DNA from 3 places in the Agrobacterium sp. NPDC090283 genome. Region 1 is predicted to be linked to each of the others. Evidence: predicted binding sites of a transcription regulator. Region 1 holds the regulator's gene; each other region holds the start of a gene.
What was found. The regulator PhoB, encoded in region 1, activates phosphate uptake and scavenging genes when phosphate is short. The targets are predictions, from matches to a motif close to TGTCATNNANCTGTCAT.

Region 2: a site for PhoB is predicted at 1,874-1,890, ahead of ACIQUH_RS18525 (UDP-2,3-diacylglucosamine diphosphatase). Genes of this name have one in related genera too.
Region 3: a site for PhoB is predicted at 1,831-1,847, ahead of ACIQUH_RS01745 (bifunctional 2',3'-cyclic-nucleotide 2'-phosphodiesterase/3'-nucleotidase). Genes of this name have one in related genera too.

The regions. Positions count from the first base shown of each region.
Region 1 covers NZ_JBIVYG010000034.1:7,782-11,020, reverse strand. Annotated here, with positions in the region: gene pstB (phosphate ABC transporter ATP-binding protein PstB) at 1-185, shown strand, start outside; gene phoU (phosphate signaling complex protein PhoU) at 282-1,007, shown strand; gene phoB (phosphate regulon transcriptional regulator PhoB) at 1,038-1,721, shown strand; gene ACIQUH_RS27195 (GcrA family cell cycle regulator) at 2,103-2,636, opposite strand; gene ACIQUH_RS27190 (aspartate aminotransferase family protein) at 3,068-3,239, shown strand, end outside.
Region 2 covers NZ_JBIVYG010000013.1:73,433-76,671, reverse strand. Annotated here, with positions in the region: gene ACIQUH_RS18530 (NADP-dependent malic enzyme) at 1-1,716, opposite strand, end outside; gene ACIQUH_RS18525 (UDP-2,3-diacylglucosamine diphosphatase) at 1,945-2,784, shown strand; gene dgcA (N-acetyl-D-Glu racemase DgcA) at 3,039-3,239, opposite strand, start outside.
Region 3 covers NZ_JBIVYG010000001.1:350,027-353,265, forward strand. Annotated here, with positions in the region: gene ACIQUH_RS01745 (bifunctional 2',3'-cyclic-nucleotide 2'-phosphodiesterase/3'-nucleotidase) at 1-1,751, opposite strand, end outside; gene ACIQUH_RS01750 (PilZ domain-containing protein) at 1,967-2,302, opposite strand; gene ACIQUH_RS01755 (DUF1203 domain-containing protein) at 2,400-2,867, opposite strand; gene ACIQUH_RS01760 (DUF4344 domain-containing metallopeptidase) at 3,031-3,239, shown strand, end outside.

The sequences.
Region 1 (3,239 bases):
ACGAGCTGCGCACCAATTATACGATCGTCATCGTCACGCACTCCATGCAGCAGGCGGCCCGTGTTTCCCAGCGCACGGCCATGTTCCATCTTGGCCATCTTGTCGAGGAAAACGAAACCGACAAGATGTTCACCAATCCCGACGACCAGCGCACGCAGGACTACATCATGGGCCGCTTCGGCTGATCCCGGCCGGCGCTTTATCGAAACCGAACAAGACTGGTGCCTCTGCCGTGCCCGCTTCCGGGCACGCGCATGCGGGCCGAGCCGGAGGACTAGACCATGACACAGACAACAACCCATTCGCATATCGTTTCCGTCTATGACGATGAATTGAAGTTTCTGACGCGCCGCATCGCGGAAATGGGCGGTCTTGCGGAACAGATGTGCGCCGACGCCGTGCGTGCGCTCGTCAATTCCGATGCCGCGCTTGCGCAGAAGGTCATTTCCGACGATACGATCCTCGACCATTCCGAGCGGGAGATCGGCGACAAGGCCATCGTCACCATCGCCAGACGCCAGCCGATGGCGGCCGATCTTCGCGAGATCATCGGCACCCTGCGTATCGCCGGCGACCTCGAGCGCGTCGGTGATCTCGGTAAGAACACCGCCAAGCGCGTCATCGCGGTTGCCGGAACCGGCGTGCCGCGCAAGCTCGCCCGCGGCATCGAGCATCTGTCGGAGCTGGCACTGGTGCAGCTCAAGGAAGTCCTTGACGTCTATTCCACACGTTCCGCCGAGAAGGCCAATGCCATCCGCGAGCGCGACGAAGAAATCGACGCCATGTATACGTCGCTCTTCCGCGAGCTTCTGACCTACATGATGGAAGATCCGCGCAACATCACCACCTGCACGCATCTTCTTTTCTGCGCCAAGAACATCGAGCGTATCGGCGACCACGCCACCAATATCGCCGAGACGATCTATTACATGACCACCGGCAGCCAGCCGGAGGGCGAGCGTCCGAAGGACGACAGTTCCAACACGCTCGGTTCGGTGACCGAGTAACAGACAAGCAGCGGCTTGCGGAGTTAGCATATGGTGCCCAAGATTGCAGTTGTGGAAGACGAGGAAGCGCTGAGCGTCCTGCTTCGTTACAATCTCGAGGCTGAGGGATATGACGTCGACACGATACCCCGTGGCGACGAGGCGGAAATCAGGCTGCAGGAGCGTATTCCGGATCTTCTCATCCTGGACTGGATGTTGCCCGGCGTTTCCGGCATCGAACTGTGCCGGCGGCTTAGAATGCGGCCGGAAACCGAACGCCTGCCCATCATCATGCTGACGGCGCGCGGCGAGGAAAGCGAACGGGTTCGTGGCCTTGCCACCGGTGCCGACGATTATGTCGTCAAGCCGTTCTCGACGCCGGAACTCATGGCCCGCGTCAAGGCCATGCTGCGCCGGGCTCGTCCCGAGGTTCTGTCTTCGGTGCTGAAATGCGGTGATATCGAACTGGATCGCGAGACCCATCGCGTTCACCGCAAAAGCCGCGAAGTGCGCCTCGGTCCGACGGAGTTCCGGCTGCTGGAATTCCTGATGACCTCTCCGGGCCGGGTATTCTCCCGCTCGCAATTGCTGGACGGCGTCTGGGGCCACGATATCTATGTGGATGAGCGTACCGTCGACGTGCATGTCGGGCGTCTGCGCAAGGCGCTCAATTTTTCGCATATGCAGGATGTCATCCGCACCGTGCGCGGCGCCGGATATTCGATGGAAGCCTGAGCAAAACCGAAACCGATGGTTTCACTTAGGATAATTCCCCAAAAATCAGAAGGCCCGGGACCGGAATGGTGTCGGGCCTTTCGATTTTGAGCCTTCCGCAAATGCGGCACCCCTGTCATTCTTGAGGGTGATGGACGTCCGCTGAAATCCGGATTGCGCAGTGAAGCCTCTCAGGAGGAAGGATGCGGCACGCCGCCGACGAATTCAGAGCATTTGCAGTAAGGGACGCGTCGCGGTTTGCGTCCGCAGATTGCGCAAGAACAAGGATTGGAGCGCCTCTTAAACAATGCGTGCTGCAAGGCGGAGCCGCCTTGAATTTCGCCATAAAAAAACGGGCCCGAAGGCCCGTAGTTTTTGAGTGTCGAATGCGTGCCGCAACACTCAAGCCTTGCGACGCTCGCTTACCGGCTGGTAGGCGAGCTTTGCATGGAACTTGCAATAGGGCGAAGATTCCAGTGCTTCACAACCGCAGAAATGGAAATCGTCTTTCAAGGGGTCGCCAACCGGCCACTTGCAGGTGCGTTCCGTCAGTTCCGTCAGCGTCAGGCGACGGGAAATTGGCGTAACGACGTTCTTGGAAGGAACGTATTCGAGAACTTCGGCGGTCTCGATATCGATCTCCTCGTGCAGCGCCGTTGCCGCGTTGGAGCGGTTCAAGGCCCGCGCGGGGGCTGCGCTGACGCGGTTTGCGAAATTCGTCGCGCGTGGGGCGGGGGCGGCAGCGCGCTTGGGCGCGGAACGCGCCGAAGTGACCGGGCCGCCGGCCTTCACGCGGCCAGGCAGGTTAAGGCGATGGACCTTGCCGATCACGGCATTGCGGCTGACGCCGCCCAGCTGCGCCGCTATCTGGCTGGCGCTAAGCCCCTCGGACCACAATTTCTTGAGTTTTTCGACCCGCTCGTCTGTCCAGTTCATGCCGCTTCTCCGCTCGTCGCGTATAATGTCGGCAGAATCCCTCTCCGTCTCGCGGGCGTGCCGCGAGCGTGGTTTCCGCCGGATTTTTGGTGACTAGTTCCGCCGCAATGCAGTCTAGTAATTAGCGATTAACCTAGTGCCAGCCTGACTCCGTGGCAAGAGTCGCGGGAATCATCTGGAATCGATTTTCCGGTTTTCCCCAACTTGCTGGCGAGTTGAGTCTGAAAGGCAACACCTTGGGCCTCGCCGTCCGCCTCCTACTAGTGCTTGAGAAGCCCGGGAAACGCGGACTTTTGTTGACATCGGCAGGCGAAGTGACAATAGTGCCCCTGCCGCCGCGAGGCGGCATTTTTGATTTTCAGGCAAGGGATAACCCCGAAAGCCTATTGACAACCGTCTGACAGCGCATCCGCGCAAGGAGTGATACAGCCATGGCCGAAGCCGCCGCGCCATTGTTCGATACGTTTGCAAGAGCCCCCCTGCGCTTCGAGCGAGGCGAGGGCGTCTGGCTGTTCACGGAAAGCGGCGAACGATATCTGGATTTTGCAGCCGGTGTCGCGGTCAACTCGCTGGGCCACGCCCATCCGCACCTCGTGGAAGCGA
Region 2 (3,239 bases), on a different contig from region 1:
GCGGCCTTCGAGGCCGCAGATCAGCGCATCCGCTTCGCCACGCTTCACCGACAGCGCACCGATGACGGTCGTGTTGGTCCGCACGATGGTACGCGCCGCCTCCGGGTTGATGCCGGCGCGGCCGACAAGGGCGAAATAATCATCGACATAATCGCGGTAGCGCGGATCGTCTTCCGGATTGACCACGGCGAAATCGCTATTCGGGCGGATGCGCAGGCCGAAGCGCTTCAGGCGCGTTTCGATGATCTGCGGACGGCCGATGAGGATCGGGATGCCGGTGCCTTCTTCCAGCAGCACCTGGGCGGCGCGCAGCACGCGTTCGTCTTCGCCTTCGGCAAAGATGATGCGCTTCTTTTCGGCGGCCTTGGCGGCGTTGAAGACCGGCTTCATGATGAAGCCGGAGCGCCAGACGAAACGGTTCAGCTGGTCGAGATAGGCTTCGAAATCGGTGATCGGGCGGGCCGCCACGCCGCTTGCGGCGGCGGCGCGGGCAACCGCCGGGGCGATGCGCAGGATAAGCCGCGGATCGAAGGGCGAGGGGATGAGGTAGTTCGGGCCGAAGACCGGCGTTTCGCCGCTATAGGCTCTGGCGGCCACTTCGGAGACTTCCTCACGCGCAAGCTCGGCGATGGCCTGTACGGCGGCCATCTTCATTTCCTCGTTGATCGTGGTTGCGCCGCAATCCAGCGCGCCGCGGAAGATATAGGGGAAGCAGAGAACGTTGTTGACCTGGTTCGGGAAATCCGAACGGCCGGTGCAGATCATCGCATCCGGGCGGGCGGCCCGGGCCGCCTCCGGCATGATTTCCGGATTGGGGTTGGCGAGCGCGAGGATCAGCGGGTTTTCCGCCATGCGCTCGAGAAGTTCCGGCTTCAGCACGCCGGCGGCCGAAAGGCCGAGGAAGACATCGGCGCCGTCGATCGAGTCCGCCAGCACGCGCTTGTCGGTCTTCTGGGCGTAGACTTCCTTCCACTCGTCCATCAGCGTGTTGCGGCCGTCATAAACGAGGCCTTCGATGTCGTGGACCCAGATGTTTTCTTTCTTCGCGCCCATGGCGACAAGCAGGTTGAGGCAGGCAAGTGCTGCCGCACCCGCACCCGATGCAACGATCTTGACGCTCGCGAGCGACTTGCCGGCCAGTTCCAGCGCGTTGGTTACGGCGGCGGCGACGATGATCGCGGTACCGTGCTGGTCATCGTGGAAGACGGGGATATTCATCTTTTCGCGCAGCTGGCGTTCCACCTCGAAACATTCCGGCGCCTTGATGTCCTCAAGGTTGATGCCGCCGAAGGTGGGCTCCAGCGCCGCGATGGTCGATACCATGTCGTTGATGCCCGGCGCATCGATTTCAATGTCGAAAACGTCGATACCGGCGAATTTCTTGAAGAGGACGGCCTTGCCTTCCATGACAGGTTTGGAAGCAAGCGGGCCGATATTGCCAAGGCCTAGCACCGCCGTGCCGTTGGAAATGACGGCGACGAGGTTGGCGCGGGCGGTATATTCCGCTGCGGTTTCCGGATTTTCATGGATGGCGAGACAGGGGGCGGCGACACCGGGCGAATAGGCGAGCGCCAGGTCGCGCTGGTTGCCGAGCGGCTTGGTGGCCTGGATTTCCAGCTTGCCGGGGCGCGGATAGCGGTGGAAAAAGAGCGCCTGTTCCTCGATGTCGGCCTTTGCCGTGTTGGCGGGCGTGTTGTTCTTATCGTGAGAGGTCATTCTTCCACCGTCATGTCTGGTTCAATTCCGGCCCCCTGAATACAACAAACTTCCCCGTGGTACAGCCGTTATTTGACCGCACCTTATGCAAATGCGGCCACGGCTTATTCGCGTTTTCGTGAAGGCTTTCGTCATATTCCCTATAAAAACCGGCGTCTGTCATGTTGCTGAAACACGAGTCTGGTTCTGAGAGGTGAGAAAGCCGCAGGGACGCAACCGAACAGGGGGATGAAATCCGTGGCCGGTCAAATCGAAACCAGACAGTTCAGAACGCTTTTCATTTCGGATGTTCATCTCGGCTCCAAGGCGGCCAAGACGGACTATCTGCTCGACTTCCTGAAATATCACGAGGCCGAGACGATCATTCTCGTCGGCGACATCGTCGACGGCTGGCGCCTGCGCCGCAGCTGGTACTGGCCGCAGGGCTGCAACGACGTGGTGCAGAAGCTCTTGCGCAAGGCCCGCAAGGGCACGCGCATCGTCTATATTCCCGGCAATCACGATGAATTCCTGCGGGAGTTCCCCGGCATGCATTTCGGCGGCATCGAAGTGGCCGAACGCATGATCCACGAGGCGGCCGACGGCAAGAAATACCTCATCATCCATGGCGACGAGTTCGACGTGGTGGTGCGCAACGCCCGCCTGCTCGCCTATCTCGGCGACTGGGCCTATGATGCGGCGATCGCCATCAACATCGCCATCGCCGCCGTGCGCCGCCGCATCGGCCTGCCTTACTGGTCGTTTTCGGCCTGGGCCAAGCTGCAGGTCAAGCACGCCGTCAACTTCATCGGCGAATTCCAGCGCGTGGTGGCCGAAGAGGCGCGCCGCAACAATGTCGATGGCGTGATCTGTGGTCACATTCACCATGCTGTCATGGAAGACATGGACGGCATTCGCTACATCAATACCGGCGACTGGGTGGAAAGCTGCACGGCGATCGCCGAAAATGCCGATGGCAGCTTCGAGCTGATCACCTGGATGCAGACCAGCGACGTTACCGCCGAGCAGGCATCGGACGGGATGGAGCCGGTGGATATTCCGGGGTTGATTGGCAAGCACGCGGCCTGATTGGGGCCTGCGGGCTAAAGGGATACCTGGCCTTCGGTGTTTCCTTGCGATAAATGCGCGCTCGTGTGGGACGAGTGGATGCCGCTTGTTTCTTCTCCCCGCCGGGGAGAAGGTCGCGGCAGCGGGATGAGGGGGCAAGCTCTCCGAAATCCGGCAACGGTGCCCCCTCATCCGACCCTTCGGGCCACCTTCTCCCCGGCGGGGAGAAGAAATACGTGGCGGCGTCGCACCTCATCAGGCTTTAATTTCAGGGCTTACCCCCACAATTCCGGCCGCGCCGGATAAACCAGCGAACCCTCATAAACCAGCCCCGGCACACGATCCTCAGCCAGCAGCAGCGGCCCGTCGAGATCGGCGAAGGCGGTTCCCTGCGCCGCCAGCACGGCGGGCGCCATGCCGAGCGAGGTGCCGAGCATGCAGCCGACCATGATGGTGAAGCCGAGCCGTTCCGCTTC
Region 3 (3,239 bases), on a different contig from region 1:
TTGTCGCCGGCGATATCGGGGAATTTGCCGCCACCGCTTGCCCGGTAATTATTGGTCGCCACCACGAATTTCTGCTCGGGATCGATCGGCTTGCCTTCAAATTGCAAGTTGACGATGCGGTTGCTGTCCGGATTGACGGCCTTGCCGTCCTTGTCGAATTTCGCCGGTTTGGAAATGTCGATCTGATAGGTGACACCATCGATGACATCGAAATTATAGGAGGGGAAATCCGCATTCAGCAGCGGCGCGTCCTTTGCGCCGGCCTCCACCGTGTTGAACATGCCCGCCGACATTTCCAGCCAGTTCTTCACCTGCGCGCCGTTGATCAGCACCGCCTGCACCGTGTTGGGGTAGAGGTAAAGATCGGCGACGTTCTTGATGGCGATGTCACCGGCGGGGACATCGGTATAATAATCAGCACCGCCACGACCGCCGGACTTGAAAGGCGCTGCCGCCGAAAGCACGGGCAGATCCTTGTATTGCCCTTCCTTCAGCATGTCCTTGATGTACCAGGTCTGGGCATTGGAGACGATCTGTACGGACGGATCGTCCGCTACCAGCGCGAAATAGGAATAGAGCGGAGCGGACGTCTTGCCCACCGGGCGGCGCACATAGGCAAGGGCTGCCTCGTGATCGGCCTTGGCAGCGGCGAGGACTTCCGCCTTGTCCGTGAAATCGGCGACGACCTTGCGGTTTTCGTCGCGGTGATAGATCGGCCGGGCTTCGGAGGTGAAGTCGACGATCTTCCAGCTCTTGCCATCCTTTTCGAGCAGCAGATCGATGAGGCCCATATGCGAGCCCCAGAAACCGCCCATCACCGCTGGCTTGCCCTGCAGCGTGCCCTTCACCGCATCCACGCCCTCGATACCGTCCCAGGTCTTAGGACCCGGGAAGACGAGATGCTGGTGGCCGGTGAAGATGGCGTCGATGCCTTCCACTCCCGCCAGGTAAAGCGAGGCGTTTTCCATGCGGTCCGTCTGGCCCTTGCCGTCGATGCCGGAATGGGAAAGGGCGATGACGATATCGGCGCCTTCTTCCTTCATGACAGGCACCCAGGCTTTCGCCGCCTCGACGATGTCGCGCGTCTGGGCCTTGCCCTCCAGGTTCTTGGAATCCCACATCATGATCTGCGGCGGCACGAAACCGATAATGCCGACCTTGACCGGGCTCGTCACGCCGCCGCCGTCGCGGATCTGCTTTTCCAGAATGACATAGGGCTTGAAGAACAGCTCGTCGTTTTTCGGATCGGAAGCGAGCTGACCCTTGGTGAGGTTGGCGCAGACGTAAGGGAAACCGGCACCAGCCAGCGTGTTCGACATATAGTCGAGGCCGTAATTGAATTCGTGGTTGCCGAGCGTGCCGCAATCGTAACCCAGCACGTTCATCGCATTGATGACAGGGTGCTTGTCGCCGGCCTTCATGCCGCGCTCATAGGCGATATAGTCGCCGAGCGGATTGCCCTGCAGGAAGTCGCCATTGTCCACCAGCATCGAGTTTCCGGCTTCGGCGCGGATGGTGTCGATGATCGAGGCGGTGCGCGCCAGTCCCATCGTGTCGTTCGGCTTGTCGGCGTAATAATCATAGGGAAAGACATGAACATGGATGTCGGTCGTTTCCATGATGCGCAGATGCGCCTGGTTGGCCGCCGCGCGCGCAGCAAAAGGGTGCAGCATCACCAGCGCCGAGGAGGCTGCGATGCCGCCCAGCAGCGACCTGCGGGTGATGGGGTGGAGAGCGAGAAGCGACGACATGGGAACTCCTTCGGATGAAGCTTGCTCTGTCAGGAAAAATGACAGGGTAGAAGCAATCGCAGAGGAGTCCATCACCAAAATGACAGGCCCGTGACAGATGGGCCTGTTTTCAACCGTTTGATAAATTTTTTGTCATGGGCACGCGGCGCGGGTGTCGCCGTGCCGGAGAATGCGCATCGTCTGCTCTGCGCATTCCTGTTTTCTGCACCGGCCGATCAGCGTGCCAGGGTCGGTTTTACTTCTTCGTGGAAGAAGCGGAAATAGGAGGAAAGCTGCGCCAGCGTGTTGGTGGAAAGCTTGAGCTGCAGGCCGAGGCGGTTCATGTGCTGCCACTGAACGACACCCTCGATGAAGCCCAGATCGTCGCTCTGCACCTTGACCCGGCTGCCCTTGGCGGCGGCGAAAGGCCCGTCCAGTTCGAGTGCCATTCCGGTTGCCGAAAGATCGACCACGCGTCCTCTGGTCGACTGGCTGAAATAATGCACGGTCGCAAAAATTCTGGTCTTGCTGCGGGGCGCGGTCCGGGTCGCCATGTTGAGGTTGTTTGTCATCTTGCTGCTCAAATCAATTGTTTCCGATACCCGCATCATGGCCCGGAAAGCTTGAGAGCCGTTTAGTTCTTCTCTTAAAATTGCAGGTAATTGCCGATTATGCTGTATCGATACGGCACTGGTAGCAATTGTTGCGGGCGGATCGCACATGCACATAGGCGACGTCAGCGCGCTCCAGAAGGTGCCGCGCGCGTGAAACGATCTCGCCCGTCGCCGTTACCGCGCCGGTGCCGTAGACGATGCGGTCATCCGCCCCATAACCGCGCACGATGTAGTCAGGGCTGTCCAGCATTGGCGGGACGGTCTCCGTCTGCGGATAGCGTTCACAGGCATCGGCATGCAGAAACACCGGCCCCGTTTCCGCATAGGGCTGCAGCGAAGGAAAGGGCCGGTAGGCGAGGACCAGCATCCCTTCGCCTTTTCCGATCTGGGAAAGGCAATGGCGGCAGGGCATGCCGCCCGGAGAAACGGCCTTTTCCGGTGGGTTGCCATAGGCATCGGCGGCTCCCGCCCGGAAGGCCTCGGCTTCTTTAGCCGGCATTGCAGTAAAAACGAGATCGGTCATGGTCGGGCCTCCCGGGCTGGCATCGGCGTTGCTTCTTTGCAGCTATGCTCCCGAAACGGATCACTATCCACCCGATTCTTGACAGGCGATGCAACCAGCCCATTGCGTGACTCGTTAGCTTCGGGAATCAGTGACGCTCCTCGTTACCGGAAGGTCTGATTTTATGTTCCGTCGTTTTCTGGCCGCCGTTCCGCTGGCTTTCGTTTCGTTGACGGTTCCGATTGAGGCCGAGGCACAGGTCGCCTCCGGTCTGGATGGCCTGTCCGATGAACAGCTGCAGCAGGCGGTCAATTTCGTCATCGGCAACGCGATTTTCTCGCTTTATCATGAGGGCGCGCGCATGCTGATCTCGGATTTCGGGACGGCGGAAAC